3 regions of the Acidovorax sp. LjRoot117 genome follow, and region 1 is predicted to be linked to each of the others. Evidence: predicted binding sites of a transcription regulator. Region 1 holds the regulator's gene; each other region holds the start of a gene.
What was found. Region 1 encodes sigma-54, which starts transcription at its own class of promoters, with help from an activator protein. Its sites were predicted from a motif close to TGGCANGNAANCTGCTTT; they were not measured.

Region 1 (4,053 bases):
CGCCTCGGACACCAGGCTCAGCAGCTGCGCGTTGTCCAGGTGCCCGCCCTGGTTCACATGGCTGATGTAGATCTGCATCTCGGTGGAAAAACCGAACTGCGCGGGAAGGTCGAAGACGATGCGGGCCATGGCTGGGCGGTGGGGGTGGAGCGGAGGTGGAAGCGTGGAACAAGGACAACGGGCGGGCACCCGCGGTGGCGGCGTGCATGCGGTACTGCGCAGGGCCGCTGGGTGCCGGGGATTTTCTGCAGCGACAGGCCCTGCGGCCCACGGCGGGTGGTGCCATGGGGCGGTGCGGCACATCCGGGCAGCTTCTTGCTGACAGCACGCCCGGTGTCTCTTATGCTCGCAGGCATGAGATTTTACCGGAGCCCCTCCCCCGGCCTTTTCCGCCAGGCCGTAGCCGCCACGCTGGCAATGGCCGCGCTGGTGCTGGCACCGATGGCGGGCGCCCAGACGCTCTACAAAACGGTGGGCCCGGACGGCCGGGTCGTCTACAGCGACAAGCCCCCCACGGGCGTGGGTGTGGACAAGGCGATGAAGCTGGACAACCTGCCGGTCAGCGTGGTGCCGGGTGCAGAGCCCCGCGCGGCCGACCGCAGCCCCAAGACCGAGCCCCCCGCCGCAGCACCCCGTGGCGACGTCGTGCTCTACATGGCCACCTGGTGCGGCTACTGCAAGGCCGCCAAGGCGTACCTGGCGCAAAAGGGCATTGCCTACCGCGAGCTGGACGTCGATACGCCGGTGGGCAAGGCGGCCTTTGCACAGATTGGCGGGCGGGGTGTGCCGGTGCTGCTCACCAACGGCCAGCGGTTGTCGGGCTTCAGCGCGCAGTCCTACGACGCCGTTTTCGCGCCCCAGCGCAAGTAGCCTGGCCTCGCACCCCACCGCACCGCAGTTGGCGGGCCGGTGGGTGGGCGGCGATCTTCCGGCGCAGGCCCTGCAGCGCTGACAGAGCTACAGCGCCTTGCGCAGATTGGCCGGCGCGATCTTGAGCGCTTCGCGGTACTTGGCCACCGTGCGGCGTGCGCACTCGATGCCCTGCTCCTTGAGCATCTCGGCGATCTGGCTGTCCGACAGCGGCTTGGTGGGGCTCTCGGCCGCGACGAACTGCTTGATCAGCGCGCGCACGGCGGTGCTCGACGCATTGCCGCCCGTCTCGGTGCCCAGGCCCGAGCCGAAGAAGTACTTGAGCTCGTAGGTGCCGATGGGCGTGGCCATGTACTTGGCGGTGGTCACGCGGCTGATGGTGGACTCGTGCAGGCCCAGCTCGTCGGCAATGTCGCGCAGCACCAGCGGGCGCATGGCCAGCTCGCCATGCGTGAAGAAGTTCTTTTGCCGCTCCACGATGGCGCGCGAGACGCGCAGGATGGTGTCGAAGCGCTGCTGGATGTTCTTGATGAACCAGCGCGCCTCCTGCAGGCGCTGCTGCATGCCCTGGTGGCCTTCGCCGCCCTTGTGGCCGCGCAGTGCGCCGGCGTAGATGTCGTGCACGCGCAGGCGCGGCATCACGTCGGGGTTGAGTGCGACGATGAAATTGTGCTGCCCGTCGCGCCCGTTGGCGCGGCCCGCTTTGCGCACGATGACGTCGGGCACGATGATGTTGCGCTCCACGTCCACAAACTTGCGGCCCGGGCGCGGCTCCAGCCGGGCGATCAGGGCCATGGCGGCGCGGGTGCGCTCCTCGCCGTCGCCGCACAGCTGCGTCAGGCGGCGGATGTCGCGGCGCGCCAGCATCTCCAGCGGCTGCTGGCACACGCGCAGCGCGGTCTGCACGGTGTCGGGGTCGATCTCGCTGTCTTCGTCCGCGGCCAGCGCCTTGAGCTGCAAGGTCAGGCACTCGCCCAGCCCGCGCGCGCCCACGCCCACGGGCTCCAGGCTTTGCAACAGGCGCTGCGCCACCGTGAAGCGGTGCACCAGCTCCTCGATCTGCTCCAGGTCGTCGGGGCCGGCCAGGCTGATGGCCAGCTCTTCGAGCGGGTCTTCGAGGTAGCCGTCGTCGTTGAGCGATTCGATCAGGAACCGCAGCGCCGCGCGGTCCACCTCGGACAGGCGCAGCGACAGCGCCTGGCGGTGCAAAAAGGCAGTGAGCGATTCGTGCGTGCGGGCCAGCTCGGTGGCGTCGGCCTCGTCGCCTTCGGCATCGTTGCGGTTGCGGGCGGGCGCATCGCCGCCCCATTCGGTGTCGTTCGGTGCGACCTCGACGGTGCCGTCGCCGCTCCAGTCGGGCTCGTCGCTGGCGCTGCTGCCCGGCTCGGAGTCACCCAGCGGGCCGTCGGCCGCGGTATCGCTGGACGTGCTGGCGGTGGTGGCGCCGGGGGCGTTGGAATACAGCGTGTCGTCCGCGCTGTACTCGTCGGGCTGGGCAGGAACGTCGGCCGCCTCCAGGCCGAACTCTTCGCGCGGTGCCTCCTCGGCATTGCGCTCGAGAAACGGGTTCTCGTCGAGCATCTGCTCGACCTCCTGGCCCAGCTCCAGCGTGGACAACTGCAGCAGCCGGATGGACTGCTGCAGCTGCGGCGTGAGCGCCAGGTGCTGCGATACGCGCAGTGACAGGCCGGGCTTCATCGGGCAGCCGCCTTGCGGCCTGCAGGGCGCGCGGCGCACGCCGCCCCGCGGGGCGGCACAAAGGAGAGGCGGGGGTCGAACGTAAGGTCCATCGGTCTGCTACATGCGGAAGTGTTCGCCCAGGTACACCCGGCGCACTTCGGCGTTGTCGACGATCTCGGAAGGGGTTCCCTGCGCCAGCACCTGGCCGTCGCTGATGATGAACGCGTGGTCGCAGATGCCCAGCGTCTCGCGCACGTTGTGGTCGGTGATGAGCACGCCGATGCCCCGCGCCTTGAGGAATCCGATGATGCGCTGGATCTCGATCACCGCGATGGGGTCGATGCCGGCGAAGGGCTCATCCAGCAGGATGAAGCGTGGCTGCGTGGCCAGGGCGCGGGCGATCTCCACGCGGCGGCGCTCGCCCCCGGACAGGGCCATGGCGGGCGAGGCCCGCAGGTGGTCCACCCGCAGCTCCTGCAGCAGGGCGGTGAGGCGCTCTTCGATGGCCTCGCGCGGCAGCGGCTGGCCGTTCTCGCCGCGCTGCAGCTCCAGCACGGCGCGCACGTTTTCCTCGACCGACAGCTTGCGGAAGATGGACGCCTCCTGCGGCAGGTACGACAAACCCAGGCGCGAACGGCGGTGGATGGGCATGTGGGCGACCGACTGGCCGTCGATACGGATGTCGCCCGCATCGCTGCGCACCAGGCCCACGATCATGTAGAACGAGGTCGTCTTGCCCGCTCCGTTGGGGCCGAGCAGCCCGACGACTTCGCCCTTTTGCACGGTGAGCGACACATCCTTGACGACCTTGCGGCTGCCGTACGACTTGGCCAGGTGCTGCACCTCCAGCCGGCTGCCGACCTGTGGGTCTGCAGCGGAGGGTGCGCCGGACGAGACAGGCTGCGCGCTCACTGGGCGCCGCCGCCGAGGGTGTTGCTGGGGCGCAGCGCCGGTGCCGACGACGGCGCGGCAGGTGCTGCGGCGCCCGGTGGCGGGTCCTTGGGCGCCAGCACTGCGCGCACGCGGCTGCCAGGGGCCGGGGTGTCGCCTGCGGTGCTGGTGGACGGCTTGCGCTGGCCGTCCACGGTGAACACGTCGGTCAGGTTGTTGTAGACGATGACGGCGCCGGTGATCTCGTCGCTCAGCACCGCACCGCGGTAGCGGCGCAGCTCGGCGCGGGTGATGAAGCGCACGTTGTCGGCCTTGCCGTCGTACTCGATGACCTCGCTCTCGCCCTCGATGAACTCGTCGGGCGCACCAGGCACGGTGTCGCGCTTTTGGCGAAAGAACGCGCGCTTGCCCGCCTCGGCCGTCACCACCCCGTACTGGTAGCCCTCGGCGTCCTGGCGCACATCCAGCCGCGCACCGCGCAGGATGATGGACCCCTTGGTCATGACCACGCGGCCGGTGAACACGCTGGTTTGCTTGAGCTCATCGTGCCGCAGGGCGTCGGCCTCGATGTTCATGGGTTTGGCGCGGTCAGCCTTTTCAGCATGGGCAACG
Region 2 (4,053 bases), on a different contig from region 1:
GCGCGGCGCCGAGCCCCGCAAAGCGTGCGGCCAGCCCGGGGGCATGCAGGCCGGCGGCATTGACCACGGAACGCGCCACCAGGCGTGTACCGTCAACCGCTACCAATTCAATAGCATTTGGCGCGCATTCAGCGTGCGCCAGGGGCGAATTCAATACCACCATCCCACCCGCGTGCTCCAGGTCTCCCTGCAGCGCGAGCATCAGCGCATGGCTGTCGACGATGCCGGTGCTCGGCGAATGCAGAGCGGCCACGCACTGCAGCGCAGGCTCCAGCGCCTGCGCGGCCTCGGCATCGAGCCATTGCAGATCGCCAACGCCGTTGGCACGCGCGCGCGCTTCGATGCCCTGCAGCGCCGGGATCTGTTCCGGGGACGTGGCCACGATCAGCTTGCCGCAGCGCCGGTGCGGCACGCCGCGCTCGGCGCAGTAAGCGTAGAGCAGCTCGCGGCCTTGCACGCACAGCCGCGCCTTGAGCGAGCCCGTGGCGTAGTACAGCCCGGCATGGATGACCTCGCTGTTGCGCGAGCTGGTGCCGGTGCCGATGGCATCGGCCGCCTCCAGCACCATGACCTCGCGCCCCTGCAGCGCCAGCGCACGGGCCACGGCCAGGCCGACCACGCCAGCACCGACCACCACGCAGTCGACAGCTTCGCTCATCGCGGGGCCGCCTGCTCGAAACCATCGAGCACGTTCACGGCGTTGTGGCCCAGTTCGGCAGCCGCGTAGCCGCCTTCGAGCACGAACACCGTGGGCAGCCCCAGGGCGGCCAGCCGCTCGCCCAGGCGGGTGAAGTCCGAGGTCTTGAGCGCGAATTTCGAGATGGGGTCGTCCTCGAAGGCGTCGAGCCCCAGCGATACCACCAGCGTGTCCGCCTGGTACTGCGCAATGCGCACGCAGGCCTGCTCCAGCGCGGCGAACCATTGCGTGGCGGTGGTGCCCGCGGGCAGCGGCAGGTTGAGGTTGAAACCTGCGCCCTCGCCTTCGCCGGTTTCGTCGGCATGGCCCAGGTAGAACGGGTATTCGGTGCGTGGATCGCCATGCAGGCTGATGAACAGCACGTCGGCACGGTCGTAGAAGATGCTCTGCGTGCCGTTGCCGTGGTGATAGTCCACGTCCAGCAGGGCTACGCGCCCGGACCCGTGGTTGCGCAGCCACTGCGCCGCCACGGCAGCGTTGTTGACAAAGCAGTAGCCGCCCATGAAGTCGGGCCCTGCATGGTGGCCCGGCGGGCGTGTACAGCAGAACGCGGCACGCGCGCCCTGGGCCACGCGGGCCGCTGCGCTGGCAGCGGCATCGGCCCCTGCCTTCACGGCCTCCCAGGTGCCCGCGGCCATGGGCGTGCCGTTGTCCATGGAGTACAGACCCAGTTTCGCCACGAAGTTGTCCGGCTCCACGTCGCTGCGCAGGCTGCGCACCGGCCACACCGACGGGAATGGCTGGACCGAAGCGTTGGCCGCGTCCAGTGCCAGCCACTGTTGCCATGCGCTCTGCAAAAAAGCCAGGTAGCGCGGCGCATGGATCTGGGCCAGCACCGGCGTGCTGTCCACATCAGGCGCCAACAGCCCATGGCCGCGCTCCAGCAGGGCGTCCTCCACATATTGGGCACGGACCGGTTTCTCGAAGCACGGCACGCGCTCTCCCCGGTAGAACTCATGGACCGGCGCATGCCGGTGGTGCAAGGGGTTGTGGAAAGAAATCATGCGGATACAGAAAGGAAATGGTTTTGCCCGCGTCCGTCGATGCATCCCACGGAGGCAGGCAGGGCTCACCACTTTAGCGCGTCCCAAACCGCTCGAAACGCTGCCCATGCACCACACCGCAGCGAAAACTGGCACCAGGCAAGGCTGGCAGGGCTGGCAGCACAGGCAGGCACCCAGCCGCACGTGCCGCGCTTCATGTGCCGGTACCAGACATCGTCCGGGCCCCAAAGCCACGAGCTTCCCTCTAAGCGCAATGCAGTTCTTGCGGGACTGCCTGCCTCTGGGAGCACATCGATCTTGTCGATCCGCTGCGAACTCAGCGGGCCTGGCACAGCGCTTGCATCTCTTCTTGTATCCAAGATTGAATTCTTCAAAATGGTGCAAGCAACAAACTCCCTGGTGGCCGAATTTCCTCCTGTGCCTGACGGTTCACCGCGCCTCCCATTGGCCGAGCAGGCCTGGTTGGTGCGCTGCGAGCCCGCTGTCGCCGGCAGGGCTGGCGGCCCGCTCAGCGGCCTCCGCTTTGCGGTCAAGGACAACATCGACGTGGCCGGCTACCCCACATCCGCCGCCTGCCCTGGCTTTGCCTACACGGCGACGGCCCATGCAGCGGTAGTGCAGCGCCTGCTCGACGCCGGGGCAACGCTGGTGGGCAAGACCAACCTGGACCAGTTCGCCTGCGGGCTCAACGGCACGCGCTCGCCGCATGGCGCGGTACCCAACGCGCTCAACCCCGCCTACGTGTCCGGTGGCTCCAGTTCAGGCTCTGCCTATGTAGTGGCTACCGACCAGGTGGACTTCGCGCTGGGGACCGACACGGCCGGCTCGGGCCGCGTGCCCGCAGGGCTGAACAACATCGTGGGCATCAAGCCAACCAAGGGTCTCGTCAGTACACGGGGCGTGGTGCCGGCCGCGCAGAGCGCCGACTGTGTCTCGATCTTCGCGCGCACGGTGGACGTGGCGGCCCGCGTGCTCCAGGTCGCACAGGGCTATGACGGGCAAGACCCCTATGGGCGGCAGCTCACCCTGGCCACCAAGCCATTGCCCGCCAGCTTCCGTTTCGGCGTGCCCGATGTGCTCGAGTTCTTCGGCGATGCAGCGGCCGAGGCGGCATTCGCCGAGGCCGTGGCACGCCTTCAGGCGCTGGGCGGCACGCCGGTGCCCATACCCTACGCGCCGCTGGCCCAGGCCGCGGCCCTGCTTTACGAAAGCGCCCTGGTGGCAGAGCGCTATGCCGCCGTGCGCAGCTTCTTCGACCAACACGAGGACCAGGTGGTGGAGCCGGTGCGCAGCATCCTGGCCAGCGGGCGCAGCTACAGCGCGGCCGACCTGTGTGACGCCCAGACCCGGCTGCGCGCCCTGGGCCAGCAGGTGGCACCGATGTGGCAGGGCCCCGAGGCCATCGACGTGCTGCTGGTGCCCACGGCCCCCACGCACTACACGATCGCAGCCATGCAGGCCGACCCGGTGGTGCTCAACCGCAACCTGGGCGCCTACACCAACTTCGTCAACCTGCTGGACTATGCCGCCATTGCGGTGCCCAGCAGCCTGCGCGCCGACGGCCTGCCCTTCGGCATCACGCTGATAGGCCCCTGCGGCAGCGACCTGCAGTTGGCGGAGCTGGGCCAGCGCTACCACCACGCCACCGGCCTGCCCCAGGCCGCCGGCAGCACGCCCTTGCCCGTGCCCCAGCCCATCGCCGGGCTGCAGGCGCCCGCCACAGTACGGGTCGCCGTGGTCGGTGCCCACCTGAGCGGCATGCCGCTGAACGGCCAGCTCACAGACCGCGGCGCCACGCTGGAGCTGGTGACCGAGACAGCCGCCGACTACCAGCTCTACGCCCTGCCCGGCACCGTGCCGCCCAAGCCCGGCCTGCTGCGTGTGGCGCCGGGCCAGGGCACGCGCATCGCCATCGAGGTGTGGCGCATGCCCGCCGCGAACTACGGCAGCTTCGTCGCGTTGATCCCGCAGCCGCTGGGCATAGGCACGCTCACCCTGGCCGACGGCAGCAGCGTGCAGGGCTTCATCTGCGAGCCGCTGGCGCTGGCCGGTGCGCACGACATCAGCCACTTTGGCGGCTGGCGGGCGTACATCGCGTCGCTCAGGGCCGGCACCTGATTCCCTGTTTGTTCCCCTCCAACCCTGCTGCAGGAGCCTTCCATGACATCCCACAGTTCCATCACGTCCACGGGCGCATCGCGCCGCCGCATCTTGCAGGCCTCGGCCGCAACCCTGGGTGTGCTGGCAGCACCCGCGCTGGTGCGCGCCCAGGCGGCGCCCAAGATCCGCATCGGCTTCTGGCCCGTGGCGGCCGGGCTGCCTTTCTTCGCTGCGGTGGAGAAAGGCTATTTC
Region 3 (4,053 bases), on a different contig from region 1:
ATGGGGCCCACGAAGCCAGCGGCAGGCGTCACGGCCACGAGGCCGGCCACGGCACCGGAGGCGGCGCCCAGCATGGAAGCCTTGCCCTTGTGCAGTGCTTCACCAGCGATCCAGCTCAGCGTGGCAGCGGCAGTGGCCAGCACGGTGTTCACGAAGGCCAGGCCGGCACCAGCGTTGGCGGCACCTGCGGAGCCGGCGTTGAAGCCGAACCAGCCTACCCACAGCAGCGAGGCACCGACCATGGTCAGCGTCAGGCTGTGGGGCGTGAGGGCTTCCTTGCCGAAGCCGATGCGCTTGCCCACCATGTAAGCGCCCACCAGGCCGGCGATACCGGCGTTGATGTGCACCACGGTGCCGCCTGCGAAGTCCAGTGCGCCGTCAGCCGCCAGCAGGCCGCCGCCCCACACGATGTGGGCCATGGGCACGTAGCTGAAGGTGAACCACAGCACCGAGAAGATCAGCACGGCGGAGAACTTGATGCGCTCTGCGAACGAACCGACGACCAGCGCCACGGTGATGGCCGCGAACGTGCCCTGGAACGCGATGAACACGTACTCGGGGATGGTGATCAGCGCGCCGAAGGTCTCCTGGGTCACGCCCTTGAGGAAGATCTTCTGGAAGCCGCCGAAGAACTTGCCCTCGCCGGAGAACGCCAGGCTGTAGCCGTAGATGGCCCACAGCAGGGAGATCAGCGAGAACACCACGAAGACCTGCATCAGCACCGACAGCATGTTCTTGCTGCGGCCCAGGCCGCCGTAGAACAGCGCCAGGCCGGGGATGGTCATCAGGATCACGAGCAGCGTGGAGGTCAGCATCCAGGCGGTGTCGCCGGAGTCGATCTTGGGCACGGGTGCGGCAGGGGCGGCCTCGGAGGCCGCAGCGGCGGGTGCCGGTGCAGCGACAGGTGCGGCGGCGGGGGCTGGCGCAGCGGCAGCAGGCGCGGCTTCTGCGGGGGCCGATGCCGCGGCATCAGCAGCAGGGGCCTGGGCCAGCACGGCAGAGCCGCCGGACAGCAGACTCAACCCCAGTACGAAGGAAGCAAGCAGTTTTTTCATGGCATTTCTCTGGTGTCTGTGGCAACCGGGCCCTTTACAGGGCTTCCTTGCCGGTTTCGCCGGTACGGATGCGCACCACCTGCTCCAGGTGGGTCACGAAAATCTTGCCGTCGCCGATCTTGCCGGTGCGGGCGGCGGTTTCGATGGACTCGATCACGCGGTCCACCAGGTCGTCGGCCACCGCGGCTTCGATCTTGACCTTGGGAAGAAAGTCGACCACGTACTCTGCACCGCGGTACAGCTCGGTGTGGCCCTTCTGGCGGCCAAAGCCCTTGACCTCGGTTACCGTGATGCCTTGCACGCCGATGTCCGAGAGCGCTTCGCGCACCTCGTCGAGCTTGAAGGGCTTGATGATGGCTGTCACCATTTTCATTTTGGGATCCTCCGACAACGGGCGCAGCCTGCGCCCATCGAGACTGCTTACAGGGTTTTGGTGAGCGTGACGATCACGCGCGACTTGTTCACGTGGCCGAAGAAGGCCTTCTTGTTGGCGCCCACCACGGCAGCGCCGAGCGACAGGCCGCTGCCGAAGTCATACGCGCCGCCCACGCTGTAGTCCATGTAGTTGGGCACGCCCGTGTCCTTGATGTCGCTGGCAAAGCGGGTGAAGCCCACCGATGCCTTCAGCGTGATGCTGGGGGCCACTTCCTGGGCGAACGCCAGGTTCAGGTAGCCGGTGTTGGTGCCCTTCAGGCCCGAGCCCGCCTTGGCGCCTGCGAACCCGAAGTAGTCCTTGGAGATGGTGTGCGAGTACTTGGCGGTGAAGGGGCCCATGGTGGCCGCGCCGTACAGCTCGGTGGTGTTGCCGTTGCTGTTGCCGGGGTAGATGTAGGTCAGCGCGCCCACGTCGAAGTCGGCGCCGGCGGCCTTGAACTTGTAGCCGCCGTACAGGTCGGACTCGAGCGAGTTGTTGGCCAGCCAGTCCACGCTGGAGTTCCAGTTGCCCACGTACCAGCCGGTTTCGCCGAAGGTGTAGTCGAAGCCGCCTTGCAGGGCGGGCTTGACGGCCTTGGCCTTGGAGGCGTCCTGGTCCTGGCCACGGAACTTGTAGTTGGTGGTCAGGCTGACGTTGCCGGTGAGCTGGGCGCTGGCCAGCATGGGAAGGGTTGCAACAAGGGCAACGCCCAGGGTCTTGATGATGGCGCGGGTCATGTTTCCTCCGGTTGGACAAAGTAGGGACAGGGGCTCTAAGCACGGACCGTGCCACTGGCACGCCATGCCGCGCCGGGCCGTTGCTTCGCGTTACATGGATCCCCCGGTACAGTGAGGGGTTGTTCGCTCCGCGCCATGCACTTACTTGGTGCAAGGCGCGCACTACGCGCAACTAAAAACCACAAAACGCACCCATCTGGGGAGAATCTGCTTCATGAGTCTTGCTTTGGTGCAAAGCCGCGCCCTTCTGGGGCTGCAAGCGCCTTCGGTGACGGTCGAGGTGCATCTGGCCAACGGCCTGCCCAGCTTCACGCTGGTCGGCCTGGCCGAGGTGGAAGTGAAGGAAGCCCGCGAACGGGTGCGGTCGGCGCTGCAGAACGCGGGGCTCGAATTTCCGCACAACAAACGCATCACGGTGAACTTGGCGCCCGCGGATCTGCCCAAGGATTCCGGGCGGTTCGACCTGCCCATCGCTCTGGGCATCCTCGCGGCCAGCGGGCAGGTCGATGCCAGCAAGCTCAAGGGCTATGAATTCGCCGGCGAACTGTCGCTCTCGGGCGAGCTGCGCGCCGTGCGCGGCGCACTGGCCACCAGCCTGGCGCTGCAGGCCCAGCAGATCGACGTGCAACTGGTGCTGCCGCCCGGCAGTGCCGAAGAAGCCGCCCTGGTGCCCGACGCCCGCGTAGTGCGGGCCCGCCACCTGCTCGACGTGGTGCGTGCCTTCTTGCCGCCCGGCAGCGCGGCAGGGGGCGATGCCGACGTCGACAACGACGGCTGGAGCCGGCTGGAGCCCCAGCCGCTGACCGCCCACACCACGGGCCCCGACATGGCCGACGTGAAGGGCCAGGCCACGGCCAAGCGTGCGATGGAGATCGCCGCGGCCGGCGCGCACAGCCTGCTGATGGCCGGGCCGCCGGGCTCCGGCAAGTCGATGCTCGCACTGCGGTTTGCGGGCCTGCTGCCCGCGATGACGGTGCAGGAGGCGCTGGAGAGCGCGGCCATCGCCAGCCTGGCGGGGCGCTTTCACCCCGAGCGCTGGGGGCAAAGGCCGACCGGCAGCCCGCACCACACGGCCAGTGCGGTGGCGCTGGTGGGAGGGGGGTCACCCCCGAAGCCGGGCGAAATCTCGCTGGCACACCACGGCGTGTTGTTCCTCGATGAACTCCCCGAATTCCCCCGCGCCGCGCTGGAGGCCCTGCGCGAGCCGCTGGAGACCGGCCACATCACGATATCGCGGGCCGCGCAGCGCGCGGACTTTCCGGCGCGGTTCCAGATGATCGCTGCGATGAACCCCTGCCCCTGCGGCTTTTTGGGCTCCACGCAGCGCGCCTGCCGCTGCACGCCGGACCAGATCAGCCGTTACCAGGGCAAGCTCAGCGGGCCGCTGCTGGACCGCATCGACCTGCATGTGGAAGTGCCCGCCCTGCCTGCCGAGCAACTGGTGCAGGCGCCCGCCGGGGAGTCGACCACCGCCATCCGCGAGCGGGTGGAGCGCGCCCGCGCTGTGGCCCTGGCACGCCAGGGCAAGACCAACCAGGCGCTGCAGGGCCAGGAGATCGACACGCACGTGCAGCTGGACGACACGGCCGTGAAATTCCTCAACACCGCCGCCGCCCGCCTGGGCTGGTCGGCGCGCAGCACGCACCGCGCCCTCAAGGTGGCGCGCACCATCGCCGACCTGGCGGGCGCGCCCACCACCGCAGTCAGCCACGTGGCCGAGGCGGTGCAGTACCGGCGCGTGCTGCGCAGCCCGGCGTAGCGCTGTGCGCAGGGGCCCGACACGGCAGCGACGGCATCACCCTGCCAAAACTATAAAATCCATAGCAAACAAGGCTTTCAGAACCTG

Region 2: a site for sigma-54 is predicted at 2,028-2,045, ahead of atzF (allophanate hydrolase). Genes of this name have one in related genera too.
Region 3: a site for sigma-54 is predicted at 2,244-2,261, ahead of ACSQ3D_RS14565 (TorF family putative porin). Genes of this name have one in related genera too.

Annotation. Positions count from the first base shown of each region.
Region 1 is NZ_CAXUPO020000016.1:17,453-21,505, reverse strand. It holds gene ACSQ3D_RS25545 (acyl-CoA thioesterase) at 1-129, opposite strand, end outside; gene ACSQ3D_RS25540 (glutaredoxin domain-containing protein) at 355-870, shown strand; gene ACSQ3D_RS25535 (RNA polymerase factor sigma-54) at 958-2,568, opposite strand; gene lptB (LPS export ABC transporter ATP-binding protein) at 2,668-3,462, opposite strand; gene lptA (lipopolysaccharide transport periplasmic protein LptA) at 3,459-4,053, opposite strand, start outside.
Region 2 is NZ_CAXUPO020000002.1:768,979-773,031, reverse strand. It holds gene ACSQ3D_RS08870 (NAD(P)/FAD-dependent oxidoreductase) at 1-658, opposite strand, end outside; gene ACSQ3D_RS08865 (histone deacetylase family protein) at 655-1,701, opposite strand; gene atzF (allophanate hydrolase) at 2,077-3,819, shown strand; gene ACSQ3D_RS08855 (ABC transporter substrate-binding protein) at 3,862-4,053, shown strand, end outside.
Region 3 is NZ_CAXUPO020000004.1:294,436-298,488, reverse strand. It holds gene ACSQ3D_RS14575 (ammonium transporter) at 1-1,055, opposite strand, end outside; gene glnK (P-II family nitrogen regulator) at 1,090-1,428, opposite strand; gene ACSQ3D_RS14565 (TorF family putative porin) at 1,476-2,207, opposite strand; gene ACSQ3D_RS14560 (YifB family Mg chelatase-like AAA ATPase) at 2,422-3,966, shown strand.